Regions from separate parts of the Candidatus Desulfatibia sp. genome, predicted to be linked through region 2. Evidence: riboswitches for the same ligand, from Rfam matches in the RefSeq annotation. Region 2 holds a riboswitch; the other holds the start of a gene.
The links. Region 2 has a riboswitch for cobalamin ahead of V3S16_RS08580 (sirohydrochlorin cobaltochelatase). Riboswitches for the same ligand answer to the same signal wherever they lie in the genome.
Positions count from the first base shown of each region.

Region 1: another riboswitch for cobalamin. It lies ahead of V3S16_RS16435 (sirohydrochlorin chelatase); the one in region 2 lies ahead of V3S16_RS08580 (sirohydrochlorin cobaltochelatase).

Region 1 is NZ_JAZFTO010000358.1:2,966-9,938, reverse strand. It holds partial or broken gene V3S16_RS16450 (methyltransferase domain-containing protein) at 236-859, shown strand; gene V3S16_RS16445 (hypothetical protein) at 905-1,318, opposite strand; gene V3S16_RS16440 (CbtB domain-containing protein) at 1,402-1,524, opposite strand; gene V3S16_RS16435 (sirohydrochlorin chelatase) at 1,726-2,247, opposite strand; cobalamin riboswitch at 2,520-2,709, opposite strand; gene V3S16_RS16430 (SelT/SelW/SelH family protein) at 3,052-3,279, shown strand; gene V3S16_RS16425 (MtaA/CmuA family methyltransferase) at 3,282-4,280, shown strand; gene V3S16_RS16420 (DUF1638 domain-containing protein) at 4,277-4,846, opposite strand; gene cooS (anaerobic carbon-monoxide dehydrogenase catalytic subunit) at 4,895-6,811, opposite strand.
Region 2 is NZ_JAZFTO010000173.1:3,465-10,437, reverse strand. It holds gene V3S16_RS08595 (ABC transporter substrate-binding protein) at 1-833, opposite strand, end outside; gene V3S16_RS08590 (ABC transporter ATP-binding protein) at 836-1,615, opposite strand; gene V3S16_RS08585 (FecCD family ABC transporter permease) at 1,615-2,685, opposite strand; gene V3S16_RS08580 (sirohydrochlorin cobaltochelatase) at 2,694-3,584, opposite strand; cobalamin riboswitch at 3,701-3,887, opposite strand; gene rfbA (glucose-1-phosphate thymidylyltransferase RfbA) at 4,224-5,114, opposite strand; gene V3S16_RS08570 (mannose-1-phosphate guanylyltransferase/mannose-6-phosphate isomerase) at 5,197-6,558, opposite strand; gene rfbB (dTDP-glucose 4,6-dehydratase) at 6,695-6,973, opposite strand, start outside.

The DNA of each region.
Region 1 (6,973 bases), on a different contig from region 2:
AAGAGGAGTGAAAAAAATGATGCCTGACAAAATCAACCAAATTGTAAAGACTCGCTACGGTAAATTCGCTGAAACAGGCGGCAGCAAGGAGGCCTGTTGACCCAGCAAGGAAAAGCCCGGTTCGGGCTTTGCCGTTGATCAGGGGGTTTATCCCCAAGAAGCGCTTTCCTCGGTCCCGGAGGTTGCTCTCAACCTCTCACGAGGTTGTGGCAATCCCACCGGATTTGCGAACCTTCAGTCCGGTGATGTTGTTGTGGATTTTGGTTGCGGCGGCGGGATTGATGTCATTTTGGCTGCCCGAAAGGTCGGGGAACAAGGTAGAGTGGTCGGGATAGATTTTACTTCAGAAATGATTGAGCGGGCGCAACAGGCTGTAACTGACTCTGACTTGCAAGGCAGAGACATTGAACTTCGTGTTGCGGATATGGGGAAGTCGCAACTTCCAAACGGTTTCGCCGATGTCGTGATATCTAACTGTGTCATCAACCTATGTCCCGACAAAGACGCAGTCTACGAAGAAGCCTCCCGGATACTGAAATCTGGCGGACGGCTCGCCATCTCAGATATTGTCCTCAATGAAGAAATCGATTCTCAATTGGGAGAGCGATTTCAGTCAACATGGGCTGGATGCTTGGGAGGGGCTATCCATGCAGAGGACTACTGGCAGACGGTGAGAAAAGCGGGTTTTACTGAAATTCAGATTGTGGCCCGTCATACCCTCACCCCCGAAGAACTCAAAGCAATGGCTTGTTGTCCGGGCGAAGAATTTACTCCACCTCCTAACAATGAAGACCTCATTCTTGTGGAAGAAAAAGTGGATAGTGTTAAATTCACGGCGGTAAAACCGTCTCTGGTTTGAGAAATTGAATTTAAAACTTGCTCTTGGAGCGTTTTAAAAAATAAATCATGAATCTCTTTTTTTTCCAATATTCCAGAAAGTGGTCAGAATAAGTCCAAGTACAATCGCCAGCATGAATCCCTGAAGGGTCTGGGCTGCATCCGGGTGAAACCTTGCGGGGTTGTTGTATGAAAGCAAGAGGCCTCCCATACGTAAAACCAACCAAACAGCCATGGAAATAAAAATGGCGTTTGGCAGCAAACTCTTAAAAGGGAGCCGGTCGCCTATCAGGGACATAAATCCGCCGATAACCATCCCAAAAACAGCTCCCCCAAAAGAGAATGTAATAACCTCTCTTAAAAGGCTTTCCTCAAAAGGGAAGATACCCGTTATATAGTTTACGAGGATGGATACCCATCCCCAGACAATGCCTGACAATATGCCCAAACAAATCCCTTTTTTTAAATTGCCGTGATCCATAATTATGCCTTTTCCTTAAAAGGTTTAAGTCTGCGCATACGCATTGTAACAACAAATAGGCAACGATACGGCCTTGCCTATATTTAATGACACGGCATTCCTACTACATGTCTGAAATCGTGGAAGGCGTTGTGCGCCCCCTGTGCAAAAGAGTCAACACCGTAGAAAATAATAACCATCATAAATGCAGTAGCGGCAAGAGCCATAAGCAACCGAGGTGATACTGAAAATGCGGTCTGACTAATAGTAGCGAATATTCTCATTTTCTTCTCCTTTTTAACAAAATAAATTCCATCTAAAAAAATCTTCCAACGTTATTAACACTGATCTTTCTTTTTTCACCCACCTCCCTTCTACTTTGAAAATAATTTAAAACCGGGACTTTGTCCCCTATGTATCGGCTATTATCAACCAAGTTTTCGTTGATTGCGGCGTTCGGCTTTGAATCGTTTGGCCTCTTCCTGGGACATGGCAACATACTCAAGCTCTTCGGGAGGAAGCTTGTAACGATCTCTTGGTTCCAGGTCTATTTCGCGCACGTCACAAAGCTGCAATGATTCCTCTATCCTCTTTTTTACGATTTCGACCAGCAGTTCGTCAAAACCGAGATTCTTGCCGAAAATCAGTTTGACGTCAGGGTACTTTTCCGATTCCTTCTTCATCTTAACCGGGATATCCAGCTTCATATGCAGCCCCAGATTCAGGAAGTACGGAATCAGCACTACCAGTTTCGCGCCCTGCTTTACGCATTTTTCCAGGGTCTCTTCAAAATGTGGTCCCAGCCGGGACATGTAACAGGTTTCAACAATATCGTAATGCCCGTATTCCGATAACCGGCATGCAACCTTTTCCATTGCTTCTCCCGCACCAGGAACCCGGCTTCCATGCGCCATAAGGATTATCGCATTCTTGTTTTTCCTATTATCCAACTTCCGCCCCCTTTTTCCGTTTCACCGCCTGGGCGCATAGGGTGTGAAGTACGCTTAGCGCAATGGGGCTGCCGCCCCTGCGTCCCTGGAGAAGCATGTATGGAATCCCCAATGACTATTCTTGGGCATATCACGGTCTTTGAAATGGACTCCAAAACAGTATAAATCCTAATGGAAATAAAGAGGGAGTGAAAGCCGGACGGACAAATATCTTTTAGATGCGCAGAATCTGGATGGGTAATAATCATTAGCCAAACCTTTCCACGAGTTCACTAATTCAAATCAATACTGGCAGGTCTTCTGACTTCCGGGTCATTCTACTTGCCACGCCTTCCCATGCTCACAAGCACAGTGGCTAATTGTGGCTTTCGTATCCGGTTACAGCGGCGGGTCCGTGACGGCTTTCTACCATCTTCCCTTTTTTGCCTCCTGCGGGAGGCAACCAGCATTCTGGTATTATTTAACATGAAGCCTTTAATGTGTCAAGAAAAAAGTAGTGAAGTGAAGTGATAAAAATTCCCTTTTTGAGCTCGGAATTCTGCATAGCTCAATCCCGGCTTTGTCTGTGCCGGTTCTGGGTCATGTATCGGTTCTCCGGTTAGGAATGGTACCAGTTCAAATTCAAGCAGGGTCTATCTTTATTTCTCATTTTGTTCTTGATAAACATAAAGCGAATACTTATCATTTTAAAAAGCAAATTTAACAACACCGGATGTGATGGCCCTTTTATTATCGTTCTGAAAGAATTTCGAACCTGTCACCCGACGGTGTTACATCGGACATCATACAAAAAATGGAATTTTCATGCAGCTGTCAATAGAATACTGCATAACCTGCAATTACAGGCCTATGGCGGCCAGTCTGGCCATTGTCATTAAAAAGGAAATCGGTATTGATACGCAACTTGTCGGATCTAAAAAAGCCGGCGCTTTCGAAGTCATCCTGGACGGAGAGCTGATCTTTTCCAAACTGCAGTCAAACTGTTTCCCCGATCATCAAGAAATCGTAGCAGAACTCAGGGCAGTGAGGTAAGCATGAATCAGAAGGAAAGATTGCTGAGGGCGTTAAAGCAACAGCAGGTGGACAGGCCGCCCGCGGCTGTGCCCACACAAAATGCCACGGCTGAAGTCATGGAAAAAAGCGGGTATAAATGGCCTGCGGCTCAAAAAAATGCCAAAGACATGGCCGGCCTCGCGTGGGCATGCCATGAGATCGGGGGCATTGAGAGCGTGAGAGTACCATTCGACATCAATGTCGAGGCGGAGGCCATGGGTTGCGCCACACGGTTCGGAGATGATTCGACAACCCCTCCCATGTCGACAATGAAAACCAAACAGGATTATGACTCAATCAAGATCCCTGACCCTTTAAGGGACGGAAGAATGCCCGAAGTTCTTGAAGCCATTAAACTACTTAAAGCAAAAACTGGTGACGAGGTTCCGTTAATCGCCGCCCTGGGAACCCCCTTTGAACTCCTCGCCACCACCCTTGATTTTGAAGAGATCATCATGGCATGCATCGAGGACCCGGAATTCATCGAAGCACAGCTTTCAAAGATGACCGAAATTGCAAAACAATATGCCAAGGCAATCGAAAACGCGGGCCCGGATGTGCTGATGCTGGTGGACGGTACTTCCCAGAGCATCGGTCCGACCTATTACGGCCGGTTTTCATTCCCGTATACCAAGTCACTGGTGGAATCTCTGAGCAAGCCCTCTATTTTGCATATATGCGGCAATCCCACCGTCATTCTGAAGATGATGGCGGAAACCGGCGTGAACGCCCTCAGTATCGATCACCCTGTTGACATCCAACATGCACTTGAGGTCACGGAAGGAAAAGTTGCGCTGGTAGGGAAAATTTCTCCCCAGACATTGCTGACCGGCAGCAGGGAAGATATCGTGGCCGAGACCGAGGAATCATTAAAGCTCGGGATGCACGTTGTCGCCCCCGGATGCGGCATTATTCCACAGACCCCGCTCGAAAATCTGAAAGCTTACTTTGAGTGTGTAATCAACTCTAAAAGCGCTTAAGTGCTTTCGATCAGATTAAAAAAATAATCAAGGGTAATCGGCTTGCGCTCGACGGGAAGATTGGTGAATTTGCTGAATTTTTCAACTTTTTCTTCATCAATGGGAATAATTCCTGTATCAAAGACGATTATCCGTTTGTAACCGTCGAACATTGTTTTAAAGTCAAAGTTGAAATCTTTTTTCCCGAGGGCAAACATCTTTTCCCAGTTGTTTACCCAGCCCGCGGAGAGGAAAAATGCCGTCCCCTCATTGTTGAGGCGCATGATTTCTTCAGGACCGACCAGCGCCTCAAGACAGTTTCCGGCATGGATCTTTTTTGCATCATATTGCTCCAGGATTGCCATGATCTCCGGATGGCAATGACCATAGAGCACTTTGAGCTCGGTCCCTGTCTTTTTGTTTTCCTCCAGAGCTTCGATCAGCGCCTCTTTCAATCTGTCAAAATTTACATGCAGCGCTGCTTCGAGATAGATTATTTTCCAATCCAGTCCCTTATCTCCGAGCAGATACTCCAGCTCCTCCTTAAATATCCCGCAGCTGATAAATATGATCGCTTTATTTTCCATTATAAAACCATGTTGGCATCAAATCCGGTTAGAATCGCCGCTGCTTTTTTAATCAAACCCAATTTCCTTTCTCTTTTCCAGAACGTGGCTTTCGATCGCCTCAGCGGCCCTGAACGGGTTGTCCTCAAGCAGCATTCTTCCGCCGGTAAGGTTCTCCATTTCTTCGGTTAAGTATTTCGTTACGAGCGAGCTTCCGCTTATCATAGGTTTTGGTGATACGTGGGTAAGAAGCCCAAACGCCAGAGCCGTGAATATGTCTGCAATGGCTTTCTGTTCCATGTACTCGGGAACAGATGCGGCCACCGGTACCTGACTGGTATCGCAGCCGATTGTCCATGCCAGCGCAGCAATGGTATCCAGAATTTTCCCCACATCCGTACATGATCCATAGGAAACAATCGGTGGAACGTCATGCTTTTCGCAAACGGACCTGAGTTTAGAACCTGCCATTTTCGTCATTTCCATAGTTGACATGCCCATGTTTTGATGAGTGGAGGAGCAGCAACCGGCACCGATGACCATGATGTCGCGCTTGATCAGCTCAATCGTGATTTCTTGAATTGATCGCCCGCCCATCTCGTGGCGAACATTCGTACAACCGACAACTGCCACAACCCCTTTGATATTGCCTTTTTTCATCTCGCCGATGAAAGTATAGATATCGTTGCCAAACATTTTCAGAACTGTTTCCGTTGTGTAACCTGCGATGCTCTCCGTCTTGGCTTTGGAAGAAGGGATGTTCATAATTCTTTTCTTGTCGGCCTTGCGTGCCTTGAAACACTCGACGGCAATTTCCAGAATTTTCTCGGCCTGCTGCTCGGCGATCTCAGGGTTGAAATCCAAACAATCCACATCCGGGAAGCGCACCACAGGGTCTGTGCTGATGAGCTTGGTGCCGTATTTGTCGGCAAACGCCTTCAGGGTCGGGACTGAGCAATTCATATCCATCATAAAAAGATCAACGAGGCCGGTTGCGATAAAAAGCTCTGCTTGAATCCAGTTGCCCAGTTGTCCGCCAAAAGTGTTTGTGTATTCTTCACGGCTGGAAACATTCATAAGCTGCTGTCCCGCACACAACGAGCCGTATAATTTAATCCCCGTGGCGCCGGCTGCGGCTGCGACCGACTGAATTTTTTTGCTACCGGCCTTCTCCAAAACAAGACTGGCAAAGACCGGCTGATGGCCGTTTGCGATGATATTGACCGTCTGCGGATCGAGGCAGGCAATATTGGTTTCTCCGGCGGTCAGATCTGCGGTGCCCATAATGACGTCCTGGATAACCGTAATTCCCCAAAGCGCGGCGTATTCATTTGCGTTGCCCAACCTGAGGGCTGTTTTAATGAGGTCAATAGGGTCATTGCTGACATTTGTCATACATTTGGTTAAGGCGGTTACGATTTCAGCGCTGGGTCCGCCGGCATAGAGGTCCGTTTTTTTCCAGACCTCTTTACGCTGATTCACAGCGAACAGGTCCATTAGGGTAAGGGGCTGGTCACCCGGTTTACTGATTTCATTTAACATGAAATCAGCAAATTCAACTGCCAGCTCATTTATAGGTCGTGTTTGATCAATCCCCAACCCCAGACACATCATCCGCAGTTTACCTTCATCTTTTACCTTAAGGGAAGATTTGCCCTCTCCGATGGCCTTCAAGGTGTTCGCCAGATTTCGGCACTGGTACGTATTGGCGGCCGTGCCCATAATCGTCAGTTGCAAAAGGTTGCGGGCCACAATCAAATCTCCGGTGGCTCCACAGACACCCAACGGAGATTTCCTGGTTATTCGGCAGGGACCATCCGAACATAATTGGCAGCTCAACCCTTTTTTGCAGTGTCCACACTGGGGCTGTTGAGTCGTAAACCTCTCAAAGACGGTAGGCATGCCTTGAGACACCGCTGCTTGATGTAGTTCATGACTTTCAAAATCCTGATGCTTTTGCTCAATAATGTCCTGTTTTTCAGACATTCAAACGCTCCTTGACAGAAAAACCACAGGTTGTAAGCCTGTGGTTTTTCAATTACTGTGGTTACTCAAATTTTTGCGGCTCAATGCATCCTGACTCACCCAAACTTACCATCATCAATGAAAAATATTCAGGGAGGAAGCTATGTTTGATCTGTTTTGCCT
Region 2 (6,973 bases):
TTGTTCTTAATTGCTTTTATGGCCGAAAAGCCGGATTCTTCTTTTATTAAAGATACCGTGGGCCGGTTCATGGCCCCTTGCTGAGCCATAAACACATCGATTTCATCAGCATGGGAAAGGATTCTCTCCTTGCCGTAAAACGCGATGTTGGTGCTTCTAACCTGTTGTGCATCTTGGGCTATGTTAACCCCGCCGGCGGTCTTGAGGGCAAACATTGCCATGGCATCCGGTGCAAACGTTTTCATATGTTTGTGAATGGCTTCAAAGTACACTTTTTTTTTGGTTAAGATTGGCGCTGTCAATAATTCGATTTCCGACACCTTGTGCTTAAACTGTGCGATCATCTGCCGTGCTCGGTCTTGCTTTCCTGTCAGAATTCCCAGAATTTCCCAGTAAACATACATTGCATCAATTGTGCCGGGCTGCAGTGACACAACCGTGATGGCGCTTTTTTCAAATCGCTGCACCAGCTGTGGATATCCGCGATCGATCATGGGACGTATCAGGACTAAATCCGGCCTGGCCGCCATAAATTTTTCGGGATCATCATGGTATGAAAAAACCGGCTTGGATCGCGCCTTGGGCGGATACGCTTCGTTGGGCGATACACCGATAATTTCCGCATCGAGACCCAGTGAAAAAAGATTTTCCGTGTGCGCGCCGTAAAGTGAAATTATCCTTTGATACGGCTGGTGCGCATCAATACGCCGGCCGGCCTGATCGATGATTACCGCACCGGCATTGACCCCAAAAGGCAGGCTTTTTGCTTCCGCTTGGATGGCGGAGCCCGCCAATATCAGCATAAACAATGTTAAGGTTCTACTATAAAACATTTCTATTTCCTAAATACTACCTGCATGGAGTCCGAATACGGCTCAAAATAAATTTTGCTGTCAACTTGAAAAACATCTCGCAGGATCTCGCTGTTTAAAATCTTGTCTACGGGTCCGTTAGCGACCACATTCCCATGCTGTACAAAAATAAGATGATCGCAAAATGCAGCGGCAAGATTAATATCCTGCATCACGGCAATCACCGTTTTTGTTTCGTCTTCAACCCCCTGGGCCGCCAGCTTCAGCATGCCGAGGGCGTGATTGATATCCAGGTTTGACGTAGCTTCGTCCAGAATCAAAACCGGTGAATCCTGTGCCAGCGCTCTTGCGAAAATAACACGCTGTCGCTCCCCGCTGCTAAGCTGCGTAATAAAACGGTTTTCAAATGCCAGGGTGTCTGTCTGCTCCATTATGTCATGAACAAACCTTATATCCCGGGTCGATGGGGCCGCAAACCTTTTGATATGAGGATAGCGGCCCATCATTACCACTTCTTTAGCCGTAAACGGAAAGTTGATGTAAAAATTCTGCGGAACCAGTGCGATTTCTCTGGATAGTGCCTTTTTGGAATAACCTGCCAGAGTTTTACCCTTGTAACGGATTCGGCCGGCAGCCGGCTGGTGGTGGTTTATCATCAGATCGAGCAATGTTGTTTTGCCGCATCCGTTGGGCCCTATGATTCCATAAAACACGCCGGCTGCAAGGGTAAGGGAAAGTCCTTCAATAACCCTTTTCGATTTATAACCAAAAGAAATTTGGTCGATTTCAAAAAGTTTCTCCACTACCACACCTTAGCTGTTTGCTGTTTTCTGAAGATGTAACAGAAAAAAGGCCCGCCAATCAGCGCGGTCAGTACGCCGATGGGTATCTCGTTGGGCAACACCGCCCGGGTGATTGTATCCGCTCCCAGTAGCAAAATCGCACCCGCCAGCAGAGAAACAGGGATCAGCTTTTGATTGTCCGGTCCGGTAATGGATCGCATCATATGTGGCACTAAAAGTCCCACAAAACCGATAATTCCGGATACCGAAACACAGATTGCCGTCACCAAAGAGGCGGTTAGCAGAAGAATCAGCGGTACTTTTTGGGTGTCGACACCGAGGGAGGAAGCCGTCCGATCGCCTAAAGACATAAGATTCAAATCCCTGGAATAGAATAGAAAAACGCAGAACCCAAAAAAGACGCAAATCAGAGTGATGGATACATCCGTCCATGTTTTGGAGGCAAAACTGCCCATAAGCCAGAAAATAATGATTGAGACCTGCTCATCGGCGATATATTTCAAGAAGCTAATGCCGGCCGACAAAATAGCGGCCACGATGATACCGGACAGGATCAGATTGTTGGAGGAGTACCCGCCACCGGACGATGAGAGGTACAGGACGAACAGCAGGGTGCTCATGGCTCCTATGAATGCCAGCAGAGGAACCGACCACGTGCTCATAAAACTGATGTTGAACAAGATGGCCAGCGAGGCTCCAAAGGCAGCGCCGGCAGACACTCCCAGGGTATACGGATCCGCTAAGGGATTTAAAAGTATCCCCTGAAAAACTACACCCGCTATGGCCAATCCGCCGCCGACAGTTGCCGCCGTCAAAATGCGCGGCAGGCGCACATCCAAAACCACTACCGGCAATAGTTTGTCCATACCGGCCAAAATACCGGTGTTGCCGGTAATTTTAGCCAAAACAATCCTGATGACATCGCTAAAAGGTATTTTAATATATCCCATGCCGGCGGAAGCCACAATGATAAGCACCAGCAAAAGCATCAAAAGGATCACCTGGCTGCCTTGTGAAACCTTTGAACGGCCCAAACGCGGCCCTGATTTTTGCTTGATATCCTCTGTCATTTCAAATCCTATTCAAAACGTGCAAGCATCTCGCCCAGGTGGTCGATCCAGACAGCCGCAATTTCATTGTATTCGGCCGTCCCCTTGAGAATCGGAACACATGTTATTCCAGCCTGAGTCAAAATCGATTTCCAGGAATCCTTCTGGTCACCGGCCATATCATTCCGGGCATGCACACCGGCTACCGACATGAAAGGCATGAGATAAGCTTTTTTAATGTTCTTCTGAAGGAGTATCTTCTTGATATCCTCAATTGGCAGTGATCCCTTAATGGTACTCACAAAGATATTGGGATCTTTCAGCTGCAAATAAAACATCATGGCCGCATAAACAGCGCTGGATATGTGCGTTGAGCCATGACCCATCAGAACAACGGCCTCATGTTTTTTTCTATCATTCGGAATAATTTTTATAATTGCCTCAACAACCCGCGCTAGATCCTCTTCTTTTCCCAACAGCGGATAACCAACCAAAACGCTTTCAAAGCCGCCGTTCATTTGGGCGAAGGCACGCGCATTTTTGACGAGATCATGAAATTCTTTTCCAGCAATGGTATGCAAAGACTGCACGGCTACATGCGTAAAGCCTTCATCCATCATTTTGGCCAGAGCGACTTCCGGTGAATCCAGATAAACTCCGCCTTTGGCCAGCTTTTTGCGGACCATCTCCGAGGTGTAAGCCCAGCGAACCGGAATACCGGGATAAGCAGCCTTGACCATATTTTCAATGTTTCTAAAGGCTGACTGGGCTTCCGGTCGGCTGGTACCGAAAGCAACCAGTAGAATTCCTTTTTTCATGGTACGCTTGCGCCCTTGTTGACCGGCAGTAGCCGAGGTTGCTAATAGCAAAACTATCAACAAAATCGGCAGTAAAAGCATTGTCTTTAGCTTAACCATCATTCACCTCGATTTGAATCTTTAACGAAAAAAAACCCTTCAAACCAATTTTGGCTTGAAGGGTTGCACCCAGTTTACTTCACCCTTTTCTGATTTTTCATAATCCCCGTCACCGCAAGGGATTGACTTACTGCTAAGGCAGGTCTTCTGACTTTCGGATCAATCTACTAATTGCGCCTTCCCAATGGGTTTATCCCCATCAGTGGCCTCCTGCAATGTTCGTCCCCGAGTACAGCGGCGGGACCGCTCCCGACTTTAACGGGATTCCCTTTTAATCCAAACGGCACCTTTACAACTATATAAAAGATTGGAGCAATCAAGTCAATAGTGAAATTTCATGCCATGCAGAAGGAGGGGACTGACATCTGTTTGAAGCTCCCTACAGTCACGCCTTGGCGGGACGGGAAATGCACTCGCTGTGCAGTTCAAATAGTACCTAGGTTGAGCGGTTCAACGTTCAAGGTTCCGGGTTAATGAACCCTTACAGGATCAACCCAAGAAAGTTACGTTTCAATAGAGCCGACAAGTGATTTTCACCCAACGGTTGCAAGAGACCAACCCTGATATTGAGTTGTAACATTAAGTAATATCAAGAGTTAATAACCTTTGAACCTAGAACCCCTGAACCTAGAACCGATCAGTTTAGTTGGTTTTTAGATTGTTTTCGTCTTCGGCAATTAAATCCATCAAATATTGTCCATATTCGTTTTGTATCATTGGAGCTGCAAGCTTGGCGAGCTGTTCTTTGTCGATGTAGCCCAGGCTGTAGGCAATTTCTTCAATACATGATATTTTAAGTCCCTGGCGCTGCTGAATGGCTTCAACAAAACTGGCGGCTTGTTGCAGGGCTTCCTGGGTTCCGGTGTCCAGCCAGGCAAAACCTCTTCCCAGAAGTTCGACCCTGAGTTGACCTCTTTCCAGATACGCCATATTAACGTCCGTAATTTCAAGCTCTCCCCGCGCCGATGGTTTGAGGTTGGCGGCGATGTTGACCACATCGTTGTCGTAAAGATAGAGACCGGGCACGGCGTAATTCGATTTGGGCTTTTTGGGCTTCTCCTCGATCCCGAGGACATTGCCGTCAACGTCGAATTCCACAACACCGTAACGTTGAGGGTCCTTTACCAGGTATCCGAAAATCAAACCACCCTGCTGGAGTTGAACCGCATTTTTTAAAATTCTGGTAAAATTGTGGCCGTAAAATATATTGTCTCCCAGAATCAGGCAAACCGGGTCATTGCCAATGAACGCTTTGCCGATAATAAAGGCCTGTGCTATCCCTTCCGGCTTTGGCTGGGTTTCAAAGGAGAAAGAAAGCCCCAGTTGCGAGCCGTCTCCCAGGAGCTTTTGAAATAAACGTGAATCCTCGGGTGTGGAAATAAAAAGTATTTCCCGAATACCTGCCAGCATTAAAACGGACAGTGGATAATAGACCATGGGCTTGTCATATACCGGCAAGAGCTGCTTGCTTACCACACGGGTTATTGGATAAAGTCGTGATCCGGAGCCGCCTACTAAAATTATCCCCTTCATAAATATAATTCCTTTTATTTTTCACTAAAAACCAATAACAGATAACCAATAACGGATAACACCTAATTGAGTTTTGACTCAATTAGGATGCCAGTTTTACTTCAATCATGATCAGTGGTTCTGTTCCGGGGTTTTCCAGCTCAGCGGATTGGCTGGCAGAAAGATCTACAGACTGCCCTTTATTTAGCAGCTTGTCTTGATTCTGCAAAGTCGTCTTGACCTTGCCTTTGAGCACGAACAACTGTTTTGCCGCGGAAGTGTCGGTTTTTATTTGAAGTGCCGAGCCCGGATATACGATCAGCTTTGCAATCCTGAAATCACCTTGCAGATCCAGCACGGTGAAGGTCCCCCAGTGGTGATGTACGGTCTTATGCTTTTGATATTCCCGACGGCCCTTTTCCTTGAGTCTGGTAACAATCGATTTTACATCCCTGCTGGTTTCTATATCTGAAACAAACACAGAGTCCGGCGTTTCCACAACAACCATGTTTTGGATGCTGTTGGTTGCGATAAGCCGTTCATATCCCATAATAAAACAGTTTTCGGTATCCTTGGTGATCACATCACCGCCGATAACATTGCCGTCGGCATCTTTTGGAAGAAAATCATAAAGAGATTTCCAGGATCCAATGTCGCTCCAGCCAAAATCTGACGGCAAAACAGCGCCTTTATCCGTTTTCTCCATCACAGCATAATCGATGGATATATTCGGCAACTGTTCATATGATTCCAGAGATGCGGTACCTGCGGTTAAATCTAACTGTTGCATTTTTTTCAAAAGTTCAGGGTGGTGAATTTCCAGTTCATTGATCATCACGGATGCTTTAAAGGCAAACATGCCGCTGTTCCAGAAAAAATTACCGCTTTCAAGATAATACTTTGCCGTCTTTAAATCCGGCTTTTCAACAAACCGTTTTAACGCAAAGGCCTGCTCGGGCAATTTTCCAGCGCCCTCAATGTATCCATAGCCGGTTTCAGGATAGTGGGGGGTGATTCCGAACGTCACGATGTAATCCATCTTGGCAAGCTTGATGGCGGACCGTAATTTTGCATGAAATGTGTCAATGTTGCGAATGACATGATCGGCCGGAAAAATGCATAATACAGCATCTTCTTTCTTTTTTAAAATAAGCAGTATCGCCAGAAGAATAGCCGGGGCCGTATTGCGGCCGCAAGGTTCGCCTATTATTTTGTCACCGGAAGCAATACCGATTTCCTCCATATGCCTGGCGATCTCGTGAAAATGCTCCTGGCCGCAGACAATGCGAATATTTTCCGTTGCAAGCACCGGCGCCAACCGTTTAATGGTACTTTGGATAAGGGATTCGTCGCCCATGAATTTAACAAGCTGTTTGGGATAGAGCTCCCTTGAAACCGGCCAAAGACGCGTCCCTGATCCACCGGCCAGCAGCACCGGGTAAACATTTGTTAGATCTTCCGACATCCTGCATTTTCCCTTCCCTTTTCAGTTCGCTCTTTTTTTGGCCAAAAATACTGTGTTAATGATTGCTCAAGATGCTTGTTAAATGGAATAAACGCTTAATTTTAAATATATTCACTTTGGCCCCGGCTCGTCCGGGTTAGGCATAATGGGCTTTGATCCAATCCTGGTATTCCCCGCTTTTAACCCGTTCAACCCACTTGCGGTTGGCCCGATACCACTCAATCGTATCACGGATACCGGTTTCAAAAGATGCTTGCGGGACCCAGTCAAGTTCCCGTTTCAACTTTGTAAAATCAATGGCATAGCGCCGGTCATGACCGGGCCTGTCTTTTACAAAGGTAATCAGCTCCCGGCGGGGCCGATTGTCACTCAATTGATTGATCTCATCCAAAATATCACAGATCATTTCAACAAT